3 regions of the Streptomyces sp. NPDC059582 genome follow, and region 1 is predicted to be linked to each of the others. Evidence: riboswitches for the same ligand, from Rfam matches in the RefSeq annotation. Region 1 holds a riboswitch; each other region holds the start of a gene.
What was found. A riboswitch is a leader RNA that binds a small molecule or an ion and turns the genes downstream of it on or off. The one in region 1 is predicted to bind thiamine pyrophosphate.
Positions count from the first base shown of each region.

Region 1 (5,060 bases):
CTACGAGCCACCGCGGACGGACCACCCGCCTCAGCCGATATCGGCCCGGTACTGCAGCCGACCTGTGACGCTTTCCACGACCGTCCGGGTGCCCCGATCCGCTCCCGCGCCCACCGTTTCCGGTCGGCCGGAAACGGTGGAAACGGGGCGGTGTGCGGGTGGAGGACAGGTCTAGAAGGCCGGGCGTTCCGGGTCCAGCGTGGCCAGTCCGGACACCGGCGACGACGCCTGCGCGAAGTGCCGCGGTGGAATCCGTCCGGCCCGCCGGGCCAGCCTCCCCGCCTCCACCCCGCTGCGCATGGCGGCAGCCATCAGCACCGGCTCCCGCGCCCGCGTCACCGCCGAGGCGAGCATCACACCGGCACATCCCAGCTCCATCGCCAACGCCACGTCCGAAGCCGTACCGGCCCCCGCGTCGAGAATCACCGGCACCCGCGCGTGCTCGACGATCAGCTGGAAGTTGTGCGGGTTCCTGATCCCGAGCCCCGACCCGATCGGCGACCCCAGCGGCATGACCGCCGCGCACCCCACGTCCTCCAGCTTCCGGGCCAGCACGGGATCGTCGTTCGTGTACGGCAGCACCGTGAACCCGTCGTCCACCAGCGTCTCCGCCGCGTCCAGCAGCTCGATCGGATCCGGCAGCAGCGTCCGCTCGTCCGCGATGACCTCCAGCTTGACCAGGTCGGTACCGAGCGCCTCCCGCGCCAGCCGTGCCGTCAGCACGGCCTCGCCCGCGGTGAAGCAGCCCGCCGTGTTCGGCAGCACCCGGATCCCGAGCCGCTCCAGCACCGACAGCACGGACCCGTGTACGGACGGGTCCACCCGCCGCATCGCGACCGTCGTCAACTCCGTGCCGGAGGCGACCAGCGCCCGTTCCAGCACGTCGAGGCTGGGCGCACCGCCCGTACCCATGATCAGCCGGGACGAGAAGGACGTAGCGCCGATGACGAAGGGATCGTCGGCCATGGGTCAGCCCCCCTGGACGGCGGTGAGGACTTCGACGCGGTCGCCCTCGGACAGGGCCGTGGCCGGCCACTGCCCGCGCGGGACGACGGTCTCGTTGAGCGCGGCGGCCACGCCGGACGGCGCCGCGGTGAGTGTCCGGACGAGGGTGTCGAGAGCCGTGCCGGGCGTGATCTCCCGGGGCTCCCCGTTGACGGAAATGGTGAGGGAGGTGTTCATGCGGGCTGCTCCGTGAGTACGGCGGCGGCGAACCGCGCGGGGGTGAAGGGACGTGCCTCGGCCGGCAGCGAACCGGTGGCCAGCGCATGCGCCAGCACCTCACCGGTGACCGGCGTGAGCAGCACGCCGTTGCGGTGGTGCCCGGTGGCCAGCAGCAGCCCGTCCAGCGCGGTCGGGCCCAGCAGGGGCGCGTTGTCGGGGGAGGCGGGGCGCAGCCCGGCCCGGGTCTCGGTGAGGGGCAGCTCCGTGATGCCCGGCATCAGCTCGTGCGCGTCGCGCAGCAGCTCGTACACGCCCCCCGCCGTCACCGTGGTGTCCCAGCCCAGTTCCTCGCTCGTCGCCCCGAGGACCAGTTCGCCGTTCTCCCGCGGCACCAGGTAGACCTGGCTGCCGCGCACCACGGCCCGTACGGTCCGGCTCAGGAAGGGCGCGTACCGCCGTGGCACCGCCAGCCGGACCACCTGCCCCTTCACGGGCCGCACGGGCGGCCGTACGTCCGGCGGGACGCCCGCGAGCCGCCCGCTGAGGCTGCCGGCCGCGAGCACCACCTGCTCCGCGCCCAGCGTCGTGCCCTCGCGGGTGACGATCCCCGCCGCCCGCTCCCGCGCGACGTCCAGCCGCTCGGCCCACTCCCGGTGGAAGACCACACCGGCCCGTCCGCACGCGGTCACCAGGGCGGCCGCCAGCCGCCGCGGGTCGATCTGGTGGTCGCCGTCGACCCGGAGCCCGCCACGCACGCCCGGCGCGAGCATCGGCTCCAGGCGCCGGCACTCCCGCCCGGACAGCCACTCGGAGTCCAGGCCCGACTGCCGTTGCAGGACGTGCAGTTCGCGCAGATGCGCGCGGTCGTCGGCGTCCAGCGCCACGGCGAGCGTGCCGCAGCGGCGGTAGCCGAGGTCCTGGCCGGTGAGCTCGGTGAGCTCGGCCGCGAAGTCCGGGTAGCGGCGGGCCGAGGCGAGGTTCAGGCCGAGCAGGGTCTGCTCGCCGAAGTGCAGCTCCGTGACGGCGGCCAGCATCCCGGCCGCCACCTGCGCGGCCCCGCCGCCGGGCTCGGGATCCACGACGGCCGTGGCGAACCCGCGCTGCGCGGCCCGCCACGCCGTCACGAGTCCGATGATTCCGCCCCCCACGACGAGGACGTCTGACGTACGCGTAGGCGACATGGGCGTCCAGCCCCTCCCTTCGCCGGCATGACCCGGATCAGGTTCGTACGGTCGGAGGCCGCCAGCCTCCCTCTCAGCCCGGTGCGTCCGGGCTCCCGCGAGTGCTTTACGTTTTCCACCCTAGCCCGCTGCCGTAAGTCTCAGTAAGGGAGCCTCCGCCCATGGCCCGCTCGCTCGACGGACTCGTCCTCGCCCCGGTGGCGGACCAGGCCCCAGGTCAGGTGGGTACGCGTACCCGGTTCGCGTACCACGAGAAGGACGGCGCGATCTGGGCGGAGTACGCGGGCGGTGACGTCGTGCGCGGACGGCTGGTGGGCACTCGGTCAGGTGACCGGCTGGACTTCCGGTACGTGCAGCTCAAGCACGACGGGAGCACCTCGTCCGGGCACTGTGTGTCCACGGTCGTCGAGCTGCCCGACGGCCGGGTACGCCTGGAGGAGGCCTGGGAGTGGGAGTCGCAGCCGGGCAGCGGGACGAGCGTCGTCGAGCAGCTGACCGAGCCGGTTGCGGAGCAGGTCGCCTGACCGGTGGCCAGAGCGCCGCCGGGTGCGTGCGCACGGCCGCTCGGTCGTCGGGCGGAGGCATCGGCTTCGGCTTCGGCTTCGGCAAGCACCGGCACGGCACGACGGTGCGGGCCGGGGCCCCCGAGGCCCGGCCCGCACCGTCGTCGCATCGGCTTGCGGACTATCCGGCCGGCCAGTGCGGCCATGCCGGGGCGAAGGCGCACCAGTACTCGGGGCAGCCCACCCGATAGGCCCGGGTGACCGTCTCCGTGACGGACGCGCCGGTACGGTCCGAGGCCGTCACCTTCAGCGAGACCCAGCCGGTGTCCATGGCGGGTACGGTCACCCGCCGGTCCCCGTCCCGGCCCCGCACCTTCGCCGGCTGCCAGGTGGCGCCGTCGTCCGTGGAGTACTGCACCGACACCCGCTCGCCGTCGGCGCCGCCGCCCGCCCCCGGGCGGTCGATGCCGAGGCCGAAGGTGAACTCCGACCCCTCGGGCACCGAGTTGTCACCGTCCAGCCCGGCCATGTCGTAGCGCGTGTCGAGCAACGGCAGCGGGCGCTCACCGCCGGTGTGCTCCGAGCGGAACCGCCAGGTGTCCGTCACGTGCGTGCCGAGCGCCCACTCCGCGGCGTCGCGATGCGCGGAGGAGGCGAGTTCGTACCACTGCCCACGCGCGGGCACGTCGAAAACACCCTGACCCGGCACGTCGTTGCGGTCGAGCACCCTGCCCGAGGCGTCGCGCAGCACCGTCTCGCCGGACTCCACCGACCGCGCGGGCTCCGACCGGTGGCCCGCCGCGTCCGAGAACATCGGCAGCGCAAGGCGCAGCTTGTCCCCGTCGCGGGTCGCCTGTGCCCGGCCGTCGGGTCCGTTCGCCGACAGCGACGGATTGAAGGGCCCCGTGAGCCAGTTGTCGGTCACCGTGCGCCCCCGGCGGTAGACCGTCGGGTTGGTGTACTGCGCTCCGAGCGCCCCGGCGTCCGTCGCGTACTCGAACGTGGCCGTCGTCCACGGGACGTCGGGTGTGTAGTACGCCGTCATCCGGTGCGGTGCCCGGAACAGCGTCCACTGCTGGGCCAGTTGCAGACCGTTGTACGTGGCCCACCCGTAGATCCCCTTGGGGTCGTTCGGGTATCCGGTGGTACGGAAACCGTGGTCCACGCGGGCCAGGTCCCGGCGCCGGTCCTGCCAGTGCGCACCGGCCGGCACTCCGTCGCCATGAGTGTGGAACGTGAAGTAGCTGCGGTCACCGTTGCGCGCGCCGCTGATCCGAAGGGTCAGCTCGCCCTCGGCCAGCCGCTCACGCAGCAGTGCCACCCCCTGGTCGCCGGTGCCCAGCGTCGGGTCGGCAGGGTCGATCGACGCCGAGCCCGCCAGCAGGATCGCCGCCGGATGCTCCGCCTTGACGGCCTCGTACCGCCGCGTCTGCTCTTCCCAGGGCAGGCTCCAGTCCGTCTCGAGGAGCACGATCCGGTCCTTGAGCCGCAGCCCTGTCAGGTCCGCGCCGTAGCCGGCGTCGGTGACCTGCGCCTCCACGTTCCAATCCATCCGCTGCCAGGACACGAGCCACACCGGAACGTCCACCGGGGCGCCTGTGCCCCCGACGGTCGTGGCCAGGACGTACGGCTGCTCCCAGGCTGCGGCCGAGAAGTACGTCAGCCCGGGTATCCGGGGGCTGCCGACGGCGTAAGAGGTGTAGGCACCGGCGTAGATCGGCGCTGCCAGCCCGACCGGGGCGCCCGCGCCGGTCGACGAGACCAGCCCGGTCGCCGACCCCTGCTCGCTGATCCGCATCTTCGGGTCGTCGATGCCCATGGTGACGGGCTTCGCCGCGGACACGTCGGTCTTCAGCGTCCGGTCGCCGGAGAGGGTGACGCGCCGGGCGACGGACACGGACCTCTCCGGCACGCTCGCCCTGCCGTGGCGGACGTACTCCCACACCCCGCCGAACACCCGGTAGTCGCCGAGCGGCAGCCGGAGTTCCTCGGGGGCCGTGGTGAGGCCGACCAACTGCGCCTGGCCGGTCTTCTCGTTCTGCACCACCAGGTTCGTGTACGCCGTCTCGACCCCGGGCCGCAGGGCGGCGGGCTCGAGGGTCAACGTGGCGGTCGGCGCCTCGGCATCGATGCCGACAGGGGTACGGACCGCGCTGCCGTCACTGCCGCGAGCGGTGATCCACGCGCTGTGGGCGCCCGCGGACAACCGGCG
Region 1 covers NZ_JBHWCC010000051.1:40,002-45,061, reverse strand. Annotated here, with positions in the region: gene ACFV0T_RS33010 (thiazole synthase) at 172-966, opposite strand; gene thiS (sulfur carrier protein ThiS) at 970-1,182, opposite strand; gene thiO (glycine oxidase ThiO) at 1,179-2,345, opposite strand; TPP riboswitch at 2,343-2,454, opposite strand; gene ACFV0T_RS32995 (hypothetical protein) at 2,507-2,869, shown strand; gene ACFV0T_RS32990 (S8 family serine peptidase) at 3,030-5,060, opposite strand, start outside.

Region 2 (5,060 bases), on a different contig from region 1:
GGAACGCCACGGCGCTGCCGCTGTGGCGTTCGGGTGACGCCGGGCCGAGGCGTTCGGGTGATGTCAGGCGTGCGTCACCGCTTGCGCCGTCGGCCCCTTCCCGCGCGTGCCGGAGCCGGCGGGGCACCCGTCGGGCCCGTGGTGACGGCGCCGTCCTGACCCGACCGGTCGGCCGCGACCACCAGCGCCGCGAGCGCGGTGGTGACCGGCACCGACGCGACCAGGCCGATGGAGCCCACCAGCGTGCGCACGATCTCCTCCGCGACCAGCTCGCTGTTGGCGACCGTGCCGACACTGCTCTGCGCGATGGAGAACAGCAGCAGGAGGGGCAGCGCCGCGCCCGCGTAGGCGAGGACGAGCGTGTTGACGACCGAGGCGATGTGGTCACGGCCGATGCGGATGCCCGCCCGGTACAGCCCCCGCCAGCCCATCGACGGATTGGCCTCGTGCAGCTCCCAGACCGCCGACGTCTGCGTCACCGTCACGTCGTCGAGGACACCGAGCGACCCGATGATGATGCCGGCGAGCAGCAGACCGCTCATGTCGATCGCCGGATACAGACCGTGGATCAGACCGGTGCTGTCGTCGGTGTTGCCGGTGAGCGAGGCCCAGTCGATGAACAGCGAGCCCAGGATGCCGATCAGCACCAGTGAGATCAGAGTGCCGAGCACCGCCACGGATGTGCGGGCCGACAGTCCGTGGCAGACATACAGGGCGATCAGCATGATGGCGCTCGACCCCACCACCGCCACGACCAGCGGGTTCGAACCCTGGAGGATGGCGGGCAGGATGAAGAAGTTCAGGATCAGGAAGCTGATGGCCAGTGCCACCAGCGCCATCACGCCACGCAGCCGCCCGACGATCACGACGGCGAGCGCGAAGATGCCCGCGAGCAGCGTCATCGGGATCCGGCGGTTGACGTCGGTGACCGAGTACTGGAGATCCTTCGGCGCGGAGGGCTCGTAGGCGACCACGACCTTCTCACCCTGGTGCAGCTGGCGCGACTGGTCCGGCTGGACGATCTCGGTGAACGTACGACCCTTGTCCGAACCGGTGTCGACCCGGATCGTCGCCTTCTTGCAGGTGCCGTTCGCTTCCTGCTGGGCGGAGGAACCCTCGGCGGTCGAGGTGTCGCCGGTCGGGGTGTCCCCCGAGGCGTTCACCGAACGACAGCTCACACCGTCCACTGTGGTGACCGTGGCCTGTTGGGTCTGCCGGTCGAACCCGACCCCGGTGCGCTCGTGTGCCGGGGCGCCACCGGGCCACAGCACCGCGAGGCCGACCACCACCGCCGCCGCGAACGGCACGAGGATCGCCGCGATGACCTTGCGCAGGTGCTTGGAGACGGGGGCGGCGGGGCCATGGCTGTGCGAATGACCGTGCCCGCCACCGGATCCGGGACCGTGTCCGCCGCCCGACCCCGGATCCTGATCCCCGGGTCCGTGCCCGTGCCCCCGCTCCGGTCCGTGTCCTGGTCCGGGGCCGTGCCCGGGCCCCGGCCCATGTACCGCCCCCTGCCCAGGTCCGGTGCCGTGTCCGGGGTGATGTCCGTGGGTGTGCCCTGCACCGGAACCATGGCCGTATCCGGGGCCGTTGCCGCTCCCGGTGCCGTGGTCGGCTCCGGGTCCGCGAGGCGGCTCCGGCGAGGGGTACGGCGGCTCGTGTGTCGTGGTCACCGACCGATCATCGCAAGAACGGCAGAGGCCCACTGTTCACCGCGCCACAAATGACGCTAGCGTGGAGGCACCTTTGCACACGCGGGAGCTCGGAGCACCGGGCTGAGAGGGCGCTGACCTTCGTCTTCGCGATGTTTCACGTGGAACGAGTGATGTTTCACATGAAACGTCTGCCGACGGAAGCCGCTGCGTCGACCGCTGAACCTGTTACCGGGTAATGCCGGCGTAGGGAGTAGGTCTCATGACCAACAAGGACGTACGCACGCCTGTCTCCGACCAGGGCGAACAGCCCCAGGAGGCCGGGAAGTCGATCGGCTGGCACAAGTCGTACGTCGAGGGCTCGCGCCCCGACCTGCGCGTGCCGGTCCGTCAGGTGCACCTCACCAACGGGCAGTCGGTCACGCTGTACGACACATCGGGCCCATACACCGATCCCCTCCTCGCCACCGATGTCCGTAGGGGTCTGCAACCGCTGCGGGAGAACTGGATCATCGGGCGCGGAGACACCGAGGAGTACGCGGGCCGTCCCGTCCGTCCCGAGGACGACGGGATCAAGCACACCTCGCCGCGTGGCGGCCTGCGCAACCTCGATGCGGTCTTCCCCGGACGACCGCGCCAGCCCCGCCGCGGCCGCGACGGCAAGGCGGTCACCCAGCTCGCCTACGCGCGCAGCGGCGAGATCACACCGGAGATGGAGTTCGTGGCCGTCCGGGAGAACGTGGCGCCCGAGGTGGTCCGGGAGGAGATCGCGGCGGGCCGGGCTGTGCTGCCCGCGAACGTGAACCACCCGGAGATCGAGCCGATGATCATCGGCAAGCGGTTCCTGGTGAAAGTCAACGCCAACATCGGCAACTCCGCGGTGACCTCCTCCATCGAGGAGGAGGTCGACAAGATGACCTGGGCGACTCGGTGGGGCGCCGACACGGTCATGGACCTGTCCACCGGACGCAACATCCACACCACCCGGGAGTGGGTACTGCGCAACTCCCCCGTCCCCATCGGGACGGTGCCGCTCTACCAGGCCCTGGAGAAGGTCGACGGCAGGGCCGAGGAGTTGACCTGGGAGATCTACAAGGACACGGTCATCGAACAGGCCGAGCAGGGCGTGGACTACATGACCGTCCACGCCGGGGTCCGGCTGCCGTACGTGCCGCTGACGGCCAACCGCAAGACCGGCATCGTCTCGCGCGGCGGCTCGATCATGGCGGCCTGGTGCCTCGCGCACCACAAGGAGTCGTTCCTGTACGAGAACTTCGAGGAACTGTGCGAGATCCTCGCCGCCTACGACGTCACCTACTCGCTGGGCGACGGTCTGCGGCCGGGGTCGATCGCGGACGCCAACGACGCGGCGCAGTTCGCGGAGTTGCGCACGCTCGGGGAACTCAACACGATCGCCAAGCGTTTCAACGTACAGACCATGATCGAGGGCCCGGGACATGTCCCGATGCACAAGATCAAGGAGAACATCGACCTTCAGCAGGAGATCTGCGATGAAGCTCCGTTCTATACGCTCGGCCCGCTGACCACGGACGTCGCGCCGGCGTACGACCACATCACCTCCGGCATCGGTGCCGCGATGATCGCCTGGTGGGGCACGGCGATGCTCTGCTACGTCACGCCCAAGGAGCACCTGGGCCTCCCTGACCGTGACGACGTCAAGACCGGCGTCATCACCTACAAGATCGCCGCCCACGCAGCAGACCTCGCCAAAGGACACCCGGGTGCGCAGGAGTGGGACGACGCGCTGTCCGACGCCCGCTTCGAGTTCCGGTGGGAGGACCAGTTCAACCTCGCCCTCGACCCGGACACGGCACGGGAGTTCCACGACGAGACCCTGCCGGCCGAGCCCGCCAAGACGGCCCACTTCTGCTCGATGTGCGGGCCGAAGTTCTGCTCGATGAAGATCAGCCAGACCATCACGGAGCGGTTCGGCGGGGCGGCGGCCGAGGGGGCCTCTCCGGAGGAGATCGCCGAGGGGATGCTCCAGAAGTCGAAGGAGTTCGCGGCGAGCGGCAACCGGGTCTACCTGCCCCTGGCGGACTGACACGGGCCCAGGCCGACCGAGGTCGTCGTGGCGGATCCCGGTCCGGGTGTGAGCCGACCCGGACCGGGGAAGCCGGACCGTGGTCAGACCACGGCGTCCTGCGGGTACCAGCGGAGTTCCACGGTGTTGCCGTCCGGGTCCTGGACGTAGACCGACGTGGCGGCGCCGCGTGCGCCGAAGCGCTGAACGGGGCCTTCGAGAACCGTGAAGGCCCCTGACTCGATGACCTCCGCCCAGTCCAGCGGTTCCACGGTGAGACAGATGTGGTCGACGTTGGACTCCCCACGAGGACCGCTGACCAGGTCGATGATGGTCTCGGGGGTGATCCGTACCGAGGGGAACGGGCTTCGGCCGGACCGCCACTCGGCCACGCGGACCGGATCCAGACCGAGGAGCCCGGTGTAGAATTCCAGGGACCGTTCGACATCCTGGACGTTGAGGACCAGATGGTCGAATGCCTTGACGCGCAGAGAGGTCATGTCGTCTCCAGGGCGATGGCGCGGTGCGGCCGGTCGGTCAGCAGGTCGGGGTCCATGTCGTCGACGGTCATCAGCTTCACGTCGTCGGGCCCGGCCGGAGAGGTGGCGGTGGCGGAGACGGTCAAGGGGATTCCTCGGCTCGTGGAGTGCGGGTGGACGCCTTCTACGATCCGCCGGGGGAAATCCGTCATCAAGACGCGATCGGCATACGATCGTTGAGTCGGATTAAACGGTGGGGGATCATGCTGGAACGGGTGGAGATCGAGATCTTCCTGACGCTTGCCGAGGAGCTGCACTTCGGCCGTGTCGCCGAGCGCCTGCACATCACGACCGGGCGGGTCAGCCAGGTGATCAAGAAGTTGGAGCGTCGGATCGGCGGCCCACTCTTCGAGCGGAACAGCAGAACCGTACGGCTCACGGCGATCGGGCGGCAGTTGGCCGACGACCTGATACCGCTGGTCGCCGGGATCGAGAATGCGGTCCGAAGAGCCGCTGACGCCGGCCGCGGTGTCACGGGAGAACTGCGGGTCGCCTTCCTCGGCGAGTGGACGGCGCCGGCTCTTCTGAAAGCGGTCGCGCTGTTCGGCGAGCGGCACCCCGACTGCCGGGTGGCTGTGCGGGAGGTTCAGCTGTCCAATTCCCGTGCGAGCCTGCTCGACGGCTCGGTCGATGTCCTCATCGCCTCGTACCCGTTCGACGGGATGGCCCGTGGGCCGGTACTGCTGACGGAGGAGCGGGTACTCGCCGTCGCCGCCGGGCATCCGCTCGCCGATGAGGAGTCGGTGTCGCTCGAAGTGCTCGCGGAACACCCTGTGGTGCAGTACCCCGAGGTGACTTCGGCGGCGTTCAAGCGGGACCGCA
Region 2 covers NZ_JBHWCC010000005.1:31,305-36,364, forward strand. Annotated here, with positions in the region: gene ACFV0T_RS06690 (YibE/F family protein) at 75-1,676, opposite strand; TPP riboswitch at 1,748-1,925, shown strand; gene thiC (phosphomethylpyrimidine synthase ThiC) at 1,918-3,720, shown strand; gene ACFV0T_RS06700 (VOC family protein) at 3,804-4,199, opposite strand; gene ACFV0T_RS06705 (hypothetical protein) at 4,196-4,324, opposite strand; gene ACFV0T_RS06710 (LysR family transcriptional regulator) at 4,352-5,060, shown strand, end outside.
Region 2: it holds a riboswitch for thiamine pyrophosphate, as region 1 does, so the genes downstream of both, thiC (phosphomethylpyrimidine synthase ThiC) here and thiO (glycine oxidase ThiO) in region 1, are expected to answer to the same signal.

Region 3 (5,060 bases), on a different contig from region 1:
GTGACCTGGGCGCGGCCATAGGCGTCGGCGCCGGACTCGGCGCGGTGATCATCGCGTCCCTGTTCGTCGTCAAGGCCGTGTTCGTCGGCGTGGTGGCGGTCGCCGTGGTCGTCGGCCTGTGGGAGCTGACCAGTCGGCTCCACGAGCGCAAGGGCATCAAGGCGCCCCTGGTGCCGCTGGCACTCGGTGGCGCGGCGATGGTCGTCGCCGGCTATGTCAGCGGAGCGGAGGGCGCGTGGGTCGCCATGGCGCTCACCGCGCTGGCCGTGCTCGTCTGGCGGATGACGGAGCCGCCGGAGGGCTACCTCAAGGACGTCACGGCGGGTGTCTTCGCCGCCTTCTACGTGCCGTTCCTGGCCACGTTCGTCGCGATGATGCTGACGGCGCACGACGGTGCCTGGCGCGTGATGACGTTCCTGCTGCTGACCGTGGTCAGCGACACGGGCGCGTACGCCGTCGGCTGGCGCTTCGGCAAGCACAAGCTGGCCCCGCGCATCAGTCCCGGCAAGACCCGTGAGGGGCTGCTGGGCGCGGTGTCGTTCGCCATGGTCGCGGGCGCGCTGTGCATGCAGTTCCTGATCGACGACGGTGAGTGGTGGCAGGGCCTGCTGCTGGGTCTCGCGGTGGCCGCCAGCGCGACGCTCGGCGACCTCGGCGAGTCCATGATCAAGCGGGACCTGGGCATCAAGGACATGGGCACGCTGCTTCCCGGGCACGGGGGCATCATGGACCGGCTGGACTCGCTGCTGCCGACGGCTCCCGTGGTGTGGCTGCTGCTGGTCATCTTCGTGGGGTCCGGCTGACGGCCGCTCCAGCCGCCCGCGCTGCTTCCACACCCCTTCGGAACCACCCCTTCCGCACATATGATCACCCTGCCGTGATCTGTGTTGCGGGAGGGGTGGAGCGCTATGTGGGGGCGTAGGCGGGCCAGGCGCGAGCAGGAGGCGCAGGAGGCGGTCGAAGGGCTCGCGGCGAGCTTCCGCTCGACCGTGGAGGGGGCGGACCGGTCCCATGAGGCGCTCCTGGAACTGCGGGAGGCGCTGGCGCAGGAGCTGGCGGAGATCGCCGTACTGCTCGGACGCCGGGACGGAGTGCCCGCCGACGCGATACGCGGACAGACGGACGCGGCGGCGCGTGTCCTGGCGGACGTGGACGGGATGTCGGAGCGGTACACCGAGACCCGTGCCCACCTCGTCGGCAAGGATCTGGACGACCTCGGCGAGATCATGCCCTCGCTGGAGGAGCTCGTCGAACAGGCCCAGGAGATGGCGGCGGCCGGGGAGCCGTTCGTCGAGGCCATCGAGTCGGTGATGGAGCTGCGCCGGACGACCGAGCGGCTGCGCGACGACCTGGTCCCGCTCCGCGAACGGATCCACGCCGCCCACCGGGCCGCGCGGGACGAGCTGGCCGCGGCGCAGGGCGCACCCGGCTGGTTCGGCCGACAGGCGACGCTCGCCACCCTCGGCGACCGCCTGACCGCACTCGACGAGGGCCGCGTCACTCCCACGCCCGAGCACAACGTCACCGATCACTACCGCGAGCTGGAGCGCGAGATCGCCGAACTGCGCGACGTGCTGGCGACGGACGGCTGAGCCGCCTGGGCACCTTGGATCGCGGCGGGGCTCGTCATGGCTGGGCCGTGCCCGGGACTGCCTGCGGCTCGACGCTGACAGACACCACCCCCGGGTGACCACCCCCACCCCGCTCCCGCCTGGGGCAGCGGAGTTGATCTGCCACACTGGAAGAGTTATGCCTGCACCCGGAGAACTCACTTTCGTCGCCCCGCGCGGAGCCAAGAAGCCGCCGCGGCATCTCGCCGACCTCACGCCCGCGGAGCGCAAGGACGCCGTGGCCGAGATCGGTGAGAAGCCGTTCCGTGCCAAGCAGCTCTCGCAGCACTACTTCGCTCGGTACGCGCACGACCCGGCGGAGTGGACCGACATCCCCGCCGGTTCGCGCGGCCGGCTCCAGGAAGCGCTGCTTCCGGAGCTGATGACGGTCGTGCGGCATCTGTCGACCGACGAGGGCACCACGCGCAAGACGCTGTGGCGGCTGTTCGACGGGACGCTCGTCGAGTCCGTGCTGATGCGTTACCCGGACCGGGTGACCATGTGCATCAGCTCACAGGCCGGCTGCGGGATGAACTGTCCGTTCTGCGCGACCGGGCAGGCCGGACTGGACCGGAACCTGTCGACCGCGGAGATCGTGCACCAGATCGTCGACGGGATGCGCGCCCTGCGCGACGGTGAGGTGCCCGGTGGACCGGCCCGGCTGTCCAACATCGTCTTCATGGGCATGGGCGAGCCCCTCGCCAACTACAAGCGGGTCGTGGGAGCCGTCCGGGCGCTCACCGACCCCGCGCCGGACGGGCTCGGGCTGTCGCAGCGTGGCATCACCGTGTCGACGGTCGGGCTGGTGCCCGCCATCCACCGGTTCGCCGACGAGGGCTTCAAGTGCCGCCTGGCGATCTCGCTGCACGCGCCCGACGACGAGCTGCGCGACACACTGGTCCCCGTGAACACGCGGTGGAAGGTGCGCGAGGTCCTCGACGCCGGGTTCGACTACGTGGAGAAGTCCGGCCGCCGGCTGTCCATCGAGTACGCGCTGATCCGGGACATCAACGACCAGGCCTGGCGCGGTGACCGGCTCGGTCGGCTGCTCAGGGGCAAGCCCGTGCACGTCAACCTCATCCCGCTGAACCCGACGCCGGGCTCGAAGTGGACCGCCTCCCGTCCCGAGGACGAGAAGGCGTTCGTCGAGGCCATCGCGGCGCACGGGGTGCCGGTCACCGTCCGCGACACCCGCGGGCAGGAGATCGACGGCGCCTGCGGCCAGCTGGCCGCCACCGAGCGGTAGGCATTCCGGCCACGGCCGGTATTCTTGCGCGGTACACATCTTCATATTCCGACAGGGGAGCGCCACAGCGCTGAGAGTGCGGCAACCGGGCCGCAGACCCTCTGAACCTCGCCCAGGTCATTCTGGGTAGGAAGTTCGGTCATCACTCAAGCTGTTGCGCCCTGCCCGGGAGCCGGCGGATCCGTCCGACGGCCCCGGGCGGGGCCGCGTCTCTTCCTGGTCACCTCCAGGAGGAATCAAGTGCACACCAAGACGTTCGTGGCCGCGGCGGTCGGGCTGGGCCTGGTCACGCTGTCCGCCTGCGGGTCGTCCGCGGACGAGGGCGCTAAGGACTCCAAGACCGTCACCCTCGTCAGCCACAACTCGTGGGCCGTCTCGAAGAACGTGCTCGCGGACTTCGAGAAGCAGTCCGGGTACAAGGTCAAGGTCCTCGAGGACGGGGACGCGGGCCAGGCCGTCAACAAGGCGATCCTGACCAAGGACAACCCGCAGGGCGACGTCTTCTTCGGCGTCGACAACACGCTGCTGTCCCGGGCCCTCGACAACGGGCTGTTCCAGTCGTACGAGGCCAAGGGCCTGGGCCGGGTCGGGGCCGAGTACCAGCTCGACCAGGGCAAGCACCGGGTCACGCCGGTCGACTACGGCGACATCTGCGTCAACTACGACAAGGCCTGGTTCAGCGCGCACAAGCTGACCCCGCCGGCCACCCTCGACGACCTGGCCGAGCCGGCGTACAAGAACCTGCTCGTCACCGAGAACGCCGCCACCTCCTCGCCCGGCCTCGGCTTCCTGCTCGGCTCGGCCGCGAAGTACGGCGACGACGGGTGGCCGGAGTACTGGAAGAAGCTCGAGGCCAACGGTGTGAAGGTGGTCGACGGCTGGGAGCAGGCGTACAACGAGGAGTTCTCCGGTTCCGCGGGCGGCAAGAAGGCCAAGGGCGACCGGCCGCTCGTCGTGTCGTACGCCTCCTCGCCGCCCGCCGAGGTGATCTACGCCGACCCGAAGCCCACGACCGCGCCGACCGGCGTCGCGGCCGGAACCTGCTTCCGGCAGATCGAGTTCGCGGGGCTGCTGGGCAACGCGAAGAACACCGAGGGCGGCAAGGCGTTCATCGACTTCCTCGTCTCGAAGGAGTTCCAGGAGGACATGCCGCTGAACATGTTCGTCTACCCGGTGGTCGCGGACGCGAAGGTGCCGGCCGAGTTCACCGCGTACGGGCCCGCGGCCAAGGACCCCGAGATCATGGCGCCGGACCGGATCGCCGCCAACCGTGACCAGTGGGTCAAGTCGTGGACCTCGCTCGTACTGAAGTAGCCCCGCGCGCCCCCCGCGAGGGACGGAAGGGCAACGCGGCGCGGCTCGGGCTGATGGCCCTGCCCGTCGCGTTCTTCGGCGTCTTCTTCGCCTACCCGGTCGCCGCGATCGTCGCCCGTGGTCTGAAGGCCGACGGTGCCTGGCAGGTCGGGCGGATCGGGGAGGTGCTCGCGCAGTCCGACATCCGGCACGTCCTGTGGTTCACCACCTGGCAGGCGCTCGCCTCCACCGCGCTCACCCTGCTCGTCGCGCTCCCGGGGGCCTACGTCCTCGCCCGCTTCGACTTCCCGGGCAAGCGGCTCCTGCGGGCGGTCGTGACCGTGCCGTTCGTGCTGCCCACGGTCGTCGTCGGGACGGCGTTCCTGGCGCTGGTAGGGCGTGGCGGGCTGCTCGACGAGCTGTGGGGCGTACGGCTGGACACCACGGTGTGGGCGATCCTGCTCGCGCATGTCTTCTTCAACTACGCGGTCGTCGTACGGACGGTCGGCGGCCTGTGGGCGCAGCTGGACCCGCGGCAGGAGGAGGCGGCACGGGTGCTGGGCGCCTCCCGGTTCACCGCCTGGCGCACCGTCACCCTGCCGGCGCTCGGGCCCGCCGTGGCCGCCGCCGCGCTCATGGTCTTCCTCTTCACCTTCACCTCCTTCGGCGTCGTGCAGATCCTGGGCGGTCCGACCTTCTCCACCCTCGAAGTGGAGATCTACCGGCAGACCTCCGAGATCTTCGATCTGGCCACGGCCGCCGTGCTCACGATCGTCCAGTTCGCGGCGGTGGGCGCGATCCTCGCCGTGCACGCGTGGACGGTACGGCGCAGGGAGACCGCCCTGCGCCTCGTGGACGCGGCCGGGACGGCACGCCGGCCGCGCGGCGGCGGGCAGTGGGCGCTGCTGGCC
Region 3 covers NZ_JBHWCC010000021.1:40,487-45,546, reverse strand. Annotated here, with positions in the region: gene ACFV0T_RS19475 (phosphatidate cytidylyltransferase) at 1-803, shown strand, start outside; gene ACFV0T_RS19470 (hypothetical protein) at 909-1,592, shown strand; gene rlmN (23S rRNA (adenine(2503)-C(2))-methyltransferase RlmN) at 1,750-2,856, shown strand; TPP riboswitch at 2,900-3,007, shown strand; gene ACFV0T_RS19460 (thiamine ABC transporter substrate binding subunit) at 3,097-4,170, shown strand; gene ACFV0T_RS19455 (ABC transporter permease) at 4,146-5,060, shown strand, end outside.
Region 3: it holds a riboswitch for thiamine pyrophosphate, as region 1 does, so the genes downstream of both, ACFV0T_RS19460 (thiamine ABC transporter substrate binding subunit) here and thiO (glycine oxidase ThiO) in region 1, are expected to answer to the same signal.